Regions from separate parts of the Streptomyces sp. NPDC002144 genome, predicted to be linked through region 2. Evidence: riboswitches for the same ligand, from Rfam matches in the RefSeq annotation. Region 2 holds a riboswitch; the other holds the start of a gene.

Evidence for each region. Region 2 has a riboswitch for cyclic di-AMP ahead of ACWCQ1_RS23780 (transglycosylase SLT domain-containing protein). Riboswitches for the same ligand answer to the same signal wherever they lie in the genome.
Region 1: linked by a shared signal. The riboswitch ahead of ACWCQ1_RS24665 (NlpC/P60 family protein) and the one ahead of ACWCQ1_RS23780 (transglycosylase SLT domain-containing protein) in region 2 are both predicted to bind cyclic di-AMP.

What each region holds. Positions count from the first base shown of each region.
Region 1 covers NZ_JBSFDB010000016.1:158,970-164,465, forward strand. Annotated here, with positions in the region: gene ACWCQ1_RS24655 (LuxR C-terminal-related transcriptional regulator) at 1-205, opposite strand, end outside; gene ACWCQ1_RS24660 (SDR family NAD(P)-dependent oxidoreductase) at 446-1,219, opposite strand; gene ACWCQ1_RS24665 (NlpC/P60 family protein) at 1,308-2,966, opposite strand; cyclic di-AMP (ydaO/yuaA leader) riboswitch at 2,975-3,140, opposite strand; gene ACWCQ1_RS24670 (DUF5997 family protein) at 3,333-3,737, opposite strand; gene ACWCQ1_RS24675 (LysR family substrate-binding domain-containing protein) at 3,796-4,572, shown strand; gene ACWCQ1_RS24680 (TfoX/Sxy family protein) at 4,580-4,912, opposite strand.
Region 2 covers NZ_JBSFDB010000015.1:188,489-193,984, forward strand. Annotated here, with positions in the region: gene ACWCQ1_RS23775 (HAD family hydrolase) at 1-717, shown strand, start outside; gene ACWCQ1_RS23780 (transglycosylase SLT domain-containing protein) at 739-1,221, opposite strand; cyclic di-AMP (ydaO/yuaA leader) riboswitch at 1,225-1,415, opposite strand; gene ACWCQ1_RS23785 (hypothetical protein) at 1,548-1,835, opposite strand; gene ACWCQ1_RS23790 (polyprenyl synthetase family protein) at 2,055-3,065, shown strand; gene ACWCQ1_RS23795 (CHRD domain-containing protein) at 3,340-4,302, shown strand; gene ACWCQ1_RS23800 (LolA family protein) at 4,574-5,496, shown strand, end outside.

The sequences.
Region 1 (5,496 bases), on a different contig from region 2:
ACTCGGCGGCGACGGCGGACGGCATGCCGACCGTGCCCCCGGACTCGTTCCAGTCGTCCAGCTTGTAGATCAGACTCTCACCGCCGCACAGGCCGGGCAGGGCGTCCGCGAGCATCGGCCACAGCCGATCGGGCTCCCGTTCGTGCAGTGCCGCGACCGCCACCGACAGCATGCGTTCCTGCGCCCCGACCAACACCTGTGCCACGTTCCCACTCCGATCGTGCGCCGCGTACGCAGTTGTACCCATACCGGCGACGTCCAGCCTGCCTCAGACTGCAACGGAGCAACAAGGACGTTCACGGATGTACTCCAGCACAACGGCGCACCAGCGGCCGCGGCGGGGAGACCCGGCGGTTCGGTGGGGGACCGCCGGTGCTCTCCGAGGCCCGGAGCCCGTGTGGGCCGCCGGAGCGGGGGACCGGCGGCCCGCGGAGGTCCGAGGAGTTCAGACTCCTCCCGCTCCTCCCGGCGGATTCGCCGCCCGCATCGCGTCCGAGATGGACCTGACGCCGCCGTGCGCGGTCAGCCCGCCGTCCACCGGGATCTCGGCCCCGGTGATGAAGGACGACTCGTCGGAGAGCAGGAACACCACCAGCGGCGCGATGTCGTCCACCGTGCCGCTGCGGCCCAGCGGTGTCTCCCCGATGGTCGCCGCACGGAACGCCGGGGTGGCGGCGGCGGTCATCGGCGTCTCGATGTACCCGGGATGCACGGTGTTGACCCGGATGCCCTTCGGCCCCAGCTCGGTCGCCGCGATCTTCGACAGCCCCCGCAACGCCCACTTGCTGGCGGTGTACGCCACCGGGTAGTAGCCGGTGAGCGCGGCGGACGAACCGACGTTGACGATCGAGGAACCCGGTGGCATCAGCGGCGCGAGGTGCTGGATCCCGAGCAGCGGTCCGGTGGTGTTGACGGCCTGGACCTGTGCGAAGTCCTCCGGCCGTACCTCACCGAGCCGTTCGCGCCGGATGACGCCCGCGTTGTTCACCAGACCGTGGATCTCGCCGTACGACTCCTTCAACTCCGCGGCCAGCGCGGCCCAGTCGCTCTCCCTGCTGACGTCCAGCCGCCGCACGTCACCCTGCGGTCGCACGTCCGTGGCCACCACCCGGGCGCCGGCCCGGGTCAGCGCCTCCACCTCGGCGGCGCCCTGGCCGCCCGCGGCCCCGGTGACGACGACGGTCTTCCCGGCCAGTCGCCCCTCGTACTGATCACTCATGCAGCCATCCTTCACCGGCGAGGCAGCGTCAGCGGCCGAAGAGGCCGCCCACGGTTCGTGGACGGCCTCCTCGGTGAAGCGTGTGCTGCTAGGCGGGGCGCACCGCTATGCGGATCGCGGCCTCGCCGGCGTAGTGGACCGACTCCTCGCGGATCACCGCGCCCGGTCCGGGGGCGTGGATCATCAGACCGTTGCCGGTGTAGAGGCCGACGTGGCTGAAGTTGTCGTTGAAGAAGATCAGGTCACCGGGACGGCTCTCGGCGAGCGGGACCACCGTGCCGGTGCTCGCCTGCTCGTGCGTGGACCGCGGCAGCGCGACCCCGGCGGCCCGCCAGGCGGCCTGGGTGAGCCCGGCGTTGTCGTACGACTCCGGTCCGACCGCGCCCCACAGGCAGGGCCTGCCGATCTGCGCCCGGGCGAAGGACACGGCCCGGTCCGCCTTGGTGCCGACCGCCGGCTCGGCGGGCGCCTCGGGCACCCCGGTGTCGAGGACCGACGGTTCCTGGAGCCGGCGCCACTGGTCCGACACGGGCAGGCTCGAGTCGACCGCGGCGGGCAGGTTCCACGCACCCGTGTCCATGACGGACTGCTGCTGCGGGGCCGCCTCGACGGTGGGCTGCTGGAAGCTCCACTGCGTGCCGGTGTCCAGGGCGGTCAACTGCTGCTGCGCCCCAGTGTCGGTGATGGACGGACCCATGTCGGGGACGGCCGGCTGCTGCGGGCCCCACGGTTCGCTCGCCGGCACGCCCGTGTCGAGCACGGACGGCTGCTGCAGCCGCCAGGCCTCCTCGGTCGCACGGCTCGCCTGGTCCGACCAGGGCGCCGGCACCGGCGCCAGAGCCGGCTGCGGCGCTGCCATGGTCATCGAGGGCATGACGGCCGACTGGGATGCCGTGGCCGCCGGGGACATGATGGTCGCCTGTGGCCCCGTGGCCGTCGGCGACATGATGGTCGACTGCGGTGTCATGGCCAGCGAGGGCATGACCGCCGTCTGCTCCGCCATGGGCGTCGGTGACATGACCGCCGACTGCGGTATGGACGTCTGCCGGGCCGTGTACCGGTACAGCAGCTCACTCGCCGCGGCGATCTTGCGCTGGCTCTGCTCCTTGGACGTACGCAGCGAGGCCTGCCGCGGCTCGCCGCCCGTCGCGCCCGCCGCCATGGCGGACTCCTGCCGCTGCGCCGGTACGGCGGGCAGCGCGGCCGTGCCGCCACCCGCGGTCAGCTCGGCGACCGGGCGGCGCGTTCCGCCCGCCGGCAGCTCGGCCACGGGCCGGCCGGGTGCCTCCAGTTCGAAGCCGGTCCGTGCCTCCGGGGAGCGCGCGGGCCGCGACGGGGCCGGGCGGGGGGAGGAGGTGCGCTGGGCGGGCATGCGGTCGGCCGGCAGGATCGCCGGGATCGTCGGCCCCAGCGAGGCGCGCGCCGCGTCGAACCACTGCCGGGTCACGTTGTCCAGATCGGGGTCCGAGCGCCTGCCGCCGCCCGCCGGTGCGCCGCGTCCTCGCGAGCCGGTCACCGTCGGGCGGGTGAAGTTCCACTGGCCGGTGTCGGACTCGGCCCGGTCGTAGAGGCTGCTCACCCGGTCCCGGACGGCCTCCCGGCTGGGGGCGTCCTCCCCGGCGAGGGGCACGGCGTCGGCGCTCTGCGAGAGCATGGCCACCGAGGTGAGGGCCGCCGCGGCGAGAGTGGAGTTGCGCATCCCGGGGAGGCCGGAGCCGCCCGTGCGCGATGGTCGATCCGGCGCCATGGGAGCCGTACTCCTTCCGTACTCCGCCTACCGAGTTAGCTGTCGGGTTCGGGCGGTCGTATCCGGAAGGCATGCCCTACGACCCTTGCCCGTGCGGGCAGTTGGGCCGATTCACCCCATGATTCGGTTGGGTCCCCGGCTCCGGTTCGACACCGGACTCGGCGGAGGCCACGCGTCCCGACGGGGTTCGCCGGAGGAACTCGAGTGGCCTGGACCCACGCTAGCCAACTTGTGCGGCTGGTGTGAAGGTTGAAGGGCAGAATGTCCGATACGCTTTTGTGACCTTCGTCGTGACGGGCCGTCAGATTCCGGTTTCGTGCACACAGCGGATCGGGAGCGTGACCGACCGTCGCGACGGCGGGTGCCTCAGGACCGCGGACCGTCCTCCTGGGCCGCCCGCTCGGCGTCGCGCTTCTTGATCCGCGCCGCCTCCTTGCGGACCTCCGCCTGGGTGGCCCGCTCCTTCACCAGCCACTCCGGCTGCTCCTGCTTGAGCGCCTCGATCTCCTCGGTGGTCAGCGGCTCGGTCACCCCGCCGCGCGCCAGCCCCGCGATGGAGACGCCCAGCTTCGCCGCGACCACCGGACGGGGGTGCGGCCCCTTGGCCCGCAGCTCGCGCAGCCACTCGGGCGGCTCGGCCTGGAGCTGGTCGAGCTGGGCGCGCGAGACGACACCCTCACGGAACTCGGCGGGGGTGGCCTCGAGGTACACACCCAGCTTCTTCGCCGCGGTCGCGGGCTTCATCGTCTGGGTGGTCTGGTGCGACTTCATGGGGTCCAGGGTATCGACCGGGTACGGGGCCCTCGACCACGGCCGGTAACCTGGCCAGGTGACAGGCTCGGAGACATCCCCCACGTTCCGGCTCGCGTACGTCCCGGGGACGACGCCCGCCAAGTGGGTGCGGATCTGGAACGAGCGGCTGCCCGGGATCCCGCTGCACCTCATCGCCGTACCGGCCGCCGAGGCGCCCGAGGTGCTGCGTGCGGGCGAGGCGGACGCGGGCCTGGTACGGCTGCCGGTCGACCGTGGGTTCTTCAGCGCGATCCCGCTGTACACCGAGACAACGGTGGTCGTGGTCCCCAAGGACCACGTGATCACGGCGGCCGACGAGGTGACGCTCGCCGATCTGGCCGACGAGGTGCTCTTCCACCCCCTCGACGACGTCTTCGGCTGGGACGCCCCTCCCGGTGAACCCGCCTTCGAGCGCCCCGCCACCACCGAGGACGCAGTGGAACTGGTCGCTGCGGGCGTCGGCCTCCTCGTCGTCCCCCAGTCCCTCGCCCGTCTGCACCACCGCAAGGACCTCACCTACCGCCCGGTCGTCGACGCCCCGCAGTCCGGTGTCGCCCTGTCCTGGCCCGAGGAAGCGACCACCGAACTGGTCGAGGACTTCATCGGCATCGTGCGCGGCCGCACGGTCAACAGCTCGCGCGGCCGCAAGCAGCAGCCCGAGGAGAAGCCAGGCCGGGAGGAGAAGCCGAGGCGGGAGGAGCAGCAGAAGTCCTCCGCCCACCGCAAGCCGGCCCCCGCCAAGCAGCCGGGCCGCACTCCCCGCGCGGGCGGCTCCAAGCCCGGCAGACGAGGCAGGCCCGGCCGCCGCTCGTAGGAACGTCTCACTTCGGCGGCAACCCCGCGGCGAAGGCGTACCCCTCGTCGATCCATGCGCCCAAGACCCCGTCGTCGGCGAGCGCGGACGGGTCGACGACGATCCAGCCACGCATCGGCCGCCCCGTCATGTCGAGGAGTCGCGCGCCCGGTCGGGCCAGCGCCGCGTCCGTGGCCTCCGGCCCCACACGGACCATCAGCCCCCCGGCGCCACTCGCGCTCACCGCCATGTTCCCGCGCAGCAGAAACGCGAGCCCCCCGAACATCCGCTTCTCGGTGATGTCCGGATCGGCCCCCAGATACCGCCGAATCCGCTCGGCCAACGCTTCGTCGTACGCCATGCCACGCCTCGCTCCGTGCTTCGACTCCCAGGATTCCAGGATGGCCCCGCACGCCTGTCCGGTTCAGCCGGAGGTGAGCCCCCGGCCGGAGTGTGGGCTCTCCTCACGTCGCGTCCGCGCGGACCGCACGGCGACGCCGAGACCGCGGCCACCGTGTCGCCGGCACGAGCCCGTGGCGACGAGGACACGCAGTGGGAATGACGGCCTTCGCGTCCGCGTCGGGGACAGGGCCACTGCCGCCCACAGGACATGCTGACACCTTGCCACCACGGCCCGGGCCCGCGCCCGGACCGTCGGCCCGCGCGCGGATCATGGGCCCGCCTCCGGATCGTCGGGCTGTGCCTGGGGCGTGGGGCTGTGCGTGGATCGTGGGGCTGTGCCTGGATCGTGGGGCCGCGCCTGGATCGTGGGGCTGTGCCTGGGGCGTGGGGCTGTGCCTGGGGCGTGGGGCTGTGCCTGGATCGTGGGGCTGTGCCTGGATCGTGGGGCTGTGCCTGGGCCGTGGGGCCGCCCCCGGACCGTGGGCCTCCCTCCGGATCGTCGGGCCGCCCCCGGACCGTGGGCCCGCCTCCGGATCGTCGGGC
Region 2 (5,496 bases):
CTCGCCGCCCTCGCGCGCGTGGCCGGCGCCGGTGTCCGGCATCTCGTGGTGACCGGCCGGCCGGCTCCCAGAGTGCGGCCGCTCCTCGACGACCTGGGCGGTCGGGGGCTCGCGGTGTGCGGACAGGGCGCGCAGGTGTACGACCATCGCGCGGACCGTCTGCTGTGGTCCGTGACGCTGGACCGGGAGCTGGCCGAGACGGCCCTCGGCAAGATCGAGGCCGAGGTGGGCCAGGTGTACGCGGCCGTCGACCAGGACGGCGTCGACGGCCTCACGCTCATCGAACCCGGGTACCTCATGCCGCACCCCACCCTGCCCGCCGTACGGGTCGGCCGGCGCGACGACCTGTGGTGCGAGCCCATCAGCAAGGTGCTGCTGCGCCATCCCGACCTGTCCGACGACGAGTTGGCGGCGACGGCGCGCTCGGTGGTCGGCTCGCTTGCCACCGTCACCATGTCGGGGCCCGGGACCGTCGAACTCCAGCCGTGCGGCATCACCAAGGCCACCGGTCTCGCGCTGGCCGCCGAGCACCTGGGGCTCGGCCCGCGGCAGACCATCGCCTTCGGCGACATGCCCAACGACATCCCGATGTTCGACTGGGCCGCCCACGGCGTCGCGATGGCCAACGCCCATCCCGAACTCAAGGCGGTGGCCGACGAGATCACCCTGTCGAACGAGGACGACGGCATCGCCGTCGTCCTCGAGAGACTGTTCTGACCGGGTGGCTCGGTAGACGGCTCAGTAGGCGCCGTACACGTTGTCGATCGAACCGTAGCGCGCGGCCGCGTAGTTGCAGGCGGCGGTGATGTTGGCGACCGGGTCGTAGGGGTCCCAGGAGGTGCCGGACACGTGGTAGGCGGCGAAGGTCGGGTCGATGACCTGCAGCAGACCCTTGGACGGGGTGCCGGCGAGCGCGTTGGAGTCCCAGTTGTTGATCGCGTACGGGTTGCCCGAGGACTCACGGATCACGTTGCGGTAGATGCCGTTGTAGGTGCCGGGGATCCCGTGCTGCGCCATGACCTGGAGGGAGGCCCGGATCCAGCCGTCGAGGTTGTTGGCGTAGCCCAGCGAGGTGGCGGTGGCCACGGTGGGGGTGGCGGCGGAGGCGCTGGTCGCGCCCACGATCGGCAGGGCGAGGACGGCGGCACCCGTGCCGATGACGGCGAGCTTGCGGACGATGCGGGCGCTTCTGGTACGGCGGTGCTGAGCGGCAGCGGACATGACGAGTTTCCTCTCCGTCGCCTGCGAGGTGAGCTGTCGGGTTCGGGCGGGAGATGCCCGGCCGCACCGCCGTACGGCGACACGACTTCACCCCGAGCCGGGCCGGACGTCCTGGGACGTCCGAATCGGCGAACTACCTGGTTCCCCCGCTCCTGCCGTGCGTTCTCGGTTGGTGGAACGGGCGGCGGCAGGATTAGGCGTCCGCCCGACAGGCCGGGAACGTATGCGAGAGCACATGTCCGGAACAAGTACCGGATTCACACATCACCCCTGTTGACCTTGGTCTGAGGCATATGGGGTGCTTGATCCTTTGCGGTTGCCAAGCCTCAACTCGGGCGCGGGAAAAGGCGGATCGGGAGAAATGCACCGGAATGCGGATCATGCTCGGGCGTGAGCCAAGTCACTGGTTTAGACAAGAGAGGCAAAACGGGCAATGCCCTCAACTCGTAGTCAAACAGCCGCCCGTGGGGCAGACCGTGGCGATCGTCCGTTCCGCCATTGGTGAGCGTGTCGGCGGACAGGGGTATCCGGATGGCCTGGCCGCCGAGGAATGCGTGGTCGTCACCGGGGAAAGGTTGACTGCCGGGCTCGGCGTCGGCTTCTGTTCGGGACACGCGCCGCCGCTCCACTTCACGTCGGGTGCGCGAGTCGGTAAAAATCGGTTCATATCAGTTGATCAAAAACATACCGGTCTGATCCGATACCGCCCGGCCTGGACGGGTGGGCGGCATCGGTGATCGAAAGGTGACCGGATACGCTGACTTGAGTGATGGCAGCGACGTATCGACAAACCGCGTAACCGCCAGTAGACACCAGCAGACAGGAGACCCCTCGTGACCGTCGTCGGGCCGTTCGGGCTGAGCGTGCGGGACCAGGCTCTGGAAGCCGATGTCCAGGCCGGATTGGCGGCCGTCGAGGAGGGACTGCTCGAAGCCACCAAGAGCGAGGTCCCCTTCATCACGGAGGCCGCCCAGCACCTGGTGCGGGCGGGTGGAAAGCGCTTCAGGCCGCTGCTCGTGATGCTCGCCGCCCAGTTCGGCGACCCGTACGCGCCCGGAGTCGTACCGTCCGCCGTGGTCGTGGAGCTGACCCACCTCGCCACGCTGTACCACGACGACGTCATGGACGAGGCGGCGGTGCGCCGCGGGGTCGACAGCGCGAACACCCGCTGGGGCAACTCGGTGGCGGTGCTGACCGGCGACTTCCTCTTCGCGCGTGCCTCGCACATCCTGGCCGACCTCGGTCCGGAGGCCGTGCGGGTGCAGGCCGAGGCGTTCGAGCGGCTGGTCACCGGACAGATCCTGGAGACCGCGGGACCGCAGGACGGACGCGACCCGGTCGACCACTACCTGGACGTGCTCGGCGGCAAGACGGGGTCGCTGGTGGCCGTGTCCTGCCGGTTCGGCGCGATGATGTCGGGCGCCGACGAGACGGTCGTGGACGTCCTCACCCAGTACGGGGAGCGCCTCGGGGTCGCCTTCCAGCTCGCCGACGACGTCCTGGACATCGCGTCCGACTCGCACGAGTCGGGGAAGACGCCGGGGACGGACCTGCGCGAGGGCATCCCGACCCTGCCGGTGCTGCGGCTGCGCGAGCGGGCCGCGCGGCTCGGGCTGGCCGAGGACATCGCCCTGTGCGAGCTGCTCGACTCCGACCTCACCGACGACGAGCGGCACGCGGAGGCACTCGCCGGGCTGCGGGCGCATCCCGCCCTGGAGCAGGCGCGGCGCGACACCGTGCGGTACGCGGAGGAGGCGCGCTCGGCGCTGGCGCCGCTGAGGGAGTGCGACGCGAAGCTGGCGCTGATGGAGATGTGCGACGCGGTGGTGCACCGCGCGGGCTGATCCGCCCACGCCCCCTCGCCAGGGGGAATGCCCCTTTGGACGCGGCAGGGGACTCGTCCCCTGCACCGCCGTCGGCCCGGAAGGGCCTCGTTCCCCGGATGCCGTACGGGCTACAACGGACGGGCTGAGCCAGCCCCTCCCGGTGATGCGACACCCACCTGATGTGACGCGCATCACAAGCTTGGACTGAGTCCAGTCTCAGATCGCTTCCGTACTCATACCCAGCAGGCCGACGCAGGGGGTGTCGGCCGGTCTACGGGGAGAAAACTGCATCATGGGCAAGAACACGACGTTCTCGAAGCGCCGTAAGAGCCTCATTGTCACCGCCCTCGCGGTGGCCACCGCCGGCGGTGTCGCCGCCGCCACGATTCCCGCATCGGCCACCACGGCCACCCGCGCCGACCACGCGGGTTCCACCGCGACCCTGCTCGCCACCAGCCTGCGCGGCGCCAACGAGGTGCCGGTGCAGGGCGGCCCGGCCGTGGGGGACAAGGACGGCGCCGCGCTGGAGTTCATCAAGGTCCAGGGCGACAAGGTGTCCGTCGCCGTGACCTGGCGCGGCACCGGCAGGCCGACCATGCTCCACATCCACCAGGGCGCCAAGGGCACCAACGGCGGCGTCAAGATCGACTTCAGCAAGCTCATCGCCAAGAAGGCCAAGGGCCACCACCTCACCGGCACCGTCAAGGTCGACGACCCGGCGCTGCTCCAGGCGCTGACCTCCGACCCCGGCTCCTTCTACGCCAACCTGCACACGTCCCGGTTCCCGGGCGGAGCCGTCCGCGGCCAGCTCCACAAGGTCACCGTCGCCGCCTTCGACTTCCGCGACGCCCTGCACAACTTCCAGGCGTCCGTGGTCAAGGGCAAGCAGATCTACGAGTGCAAGCCGGCCGACGGCGGCGGGTACGCCTTCGCCCAGCGGGACGTCAGCGCCCTGCTCGGCGGCGGCATCAGGCACTCCTTCGTCGCGCCCAACTCCGGTACGCCGCAGTGGGTCGCACCCGACGGCAGCTCGGTGACCGGGGCCGTCCTGACCAAGACCCCGAACGGCACCGGCAACATCCCCGAGCTCGACCTGAAGGCCACGCAGTCCGGCAAGCACCGGGGCCTGCTCGCCGGCACCGCGGAGATCCTGCGGCTCAACACGGTCGGCGGAGTCGCTCCCTCCGGCAGCTGCACGCCGGGCGACATCGTCGGGGTCCCGTACCACGCCGACTACGTGTTCCTTCAGCGCTGACACGGTAGTTGACGCTCAGACCCAGGGCGGCGCCCTCCCCGTCACACCCGTACCCCTACGGGTCGGGGGAGGCGTCGCCCTCTCGCGTCATACCCCAGGAGTACACGGAGTTGCCCCCGAGGTTTGACGCTTGTCCTCCGTCGATTTGGTCAACTGGAAACCACGGAAAACACCACTCCTCACCGATTCGGGTGAGAATGGCGGCTTGGGTGGAAGACGAGTGCTGACAGGCAAGTTGGAAGCCGCCGCCGACGACGGAGGTAGCGCACACATGGCACCGTACGAATCCGACGACAGCACGATCGCCGGCGAGGCCGACGACCTGCGCGCGGGCAGGCGCAAGGCCGCGCGGTACGTCGTCCCGGTCGCGGTGGTGGGGGTGGCGGCGGCGACCATCGGGCTAGTCCCGGCGCTCGCCGACTCCGGCGACCCCAGCCTGCCGAAGATCAGCGCGCAGCAACTCCTCGACAAGATCGCCAAGTCGGACGTGCAGCAGCTGTCCGGCACGGTGAAGGTCACCACGGATCTGGGCCTGCCGAACCTGGGCGGCCTGGAGAGCAGCCTGACGTCCGGCGCCGGGCGCGGATCCGGTGACGGGTCCTCCGCCGACCCCACGTCCAAGCTCACCGAACTCGCCAGCGGCACCCACACCCTGCGCGTGGCGGCCGACGGCCCGGACCGGCAGAAGCTGTCCCTGCTGGAGAACGCGGCGGAGTACAGCCTCATCCACAACGGCAAGGACGTCTGGGGCTACGACAGCCAGTCGAACGAGGTCTACCACTCCACCGCCCCCGACGACGGCGCCTCCGAGAAGAAGCAGGAGCAGCCGCCCGCCACGCCCGACCAGCTCACCAAGGACGCCCTGAAGGCCGTCGACGACACCACCTCCGTGACCGTCCAGGGCACCGCCCAGGTCGCGGGCCGGGACGCGTACCGGCTGGTCGTCAAGCCGAAGGACTCCGGTTCGACGGTCGGTCAGATCACCGTGGCCGTGGACGCGAAGACCGGTCTGCCGCTGAAGTTCACCCTGACCCCGGCGAGCGGCGGCGCCGCCGTCATCGACGCCGGCTTCACGCAGATCAGCTTCGCCAAGCCGGCCGCCTCGACCTTCGACTTCAAGGCCCCCAAGGGCGCGAAGGTCACCGAGGGCGACCAGGGCGAGCACGCGGACGGGCACGCCAAGGGCGCCCCGAA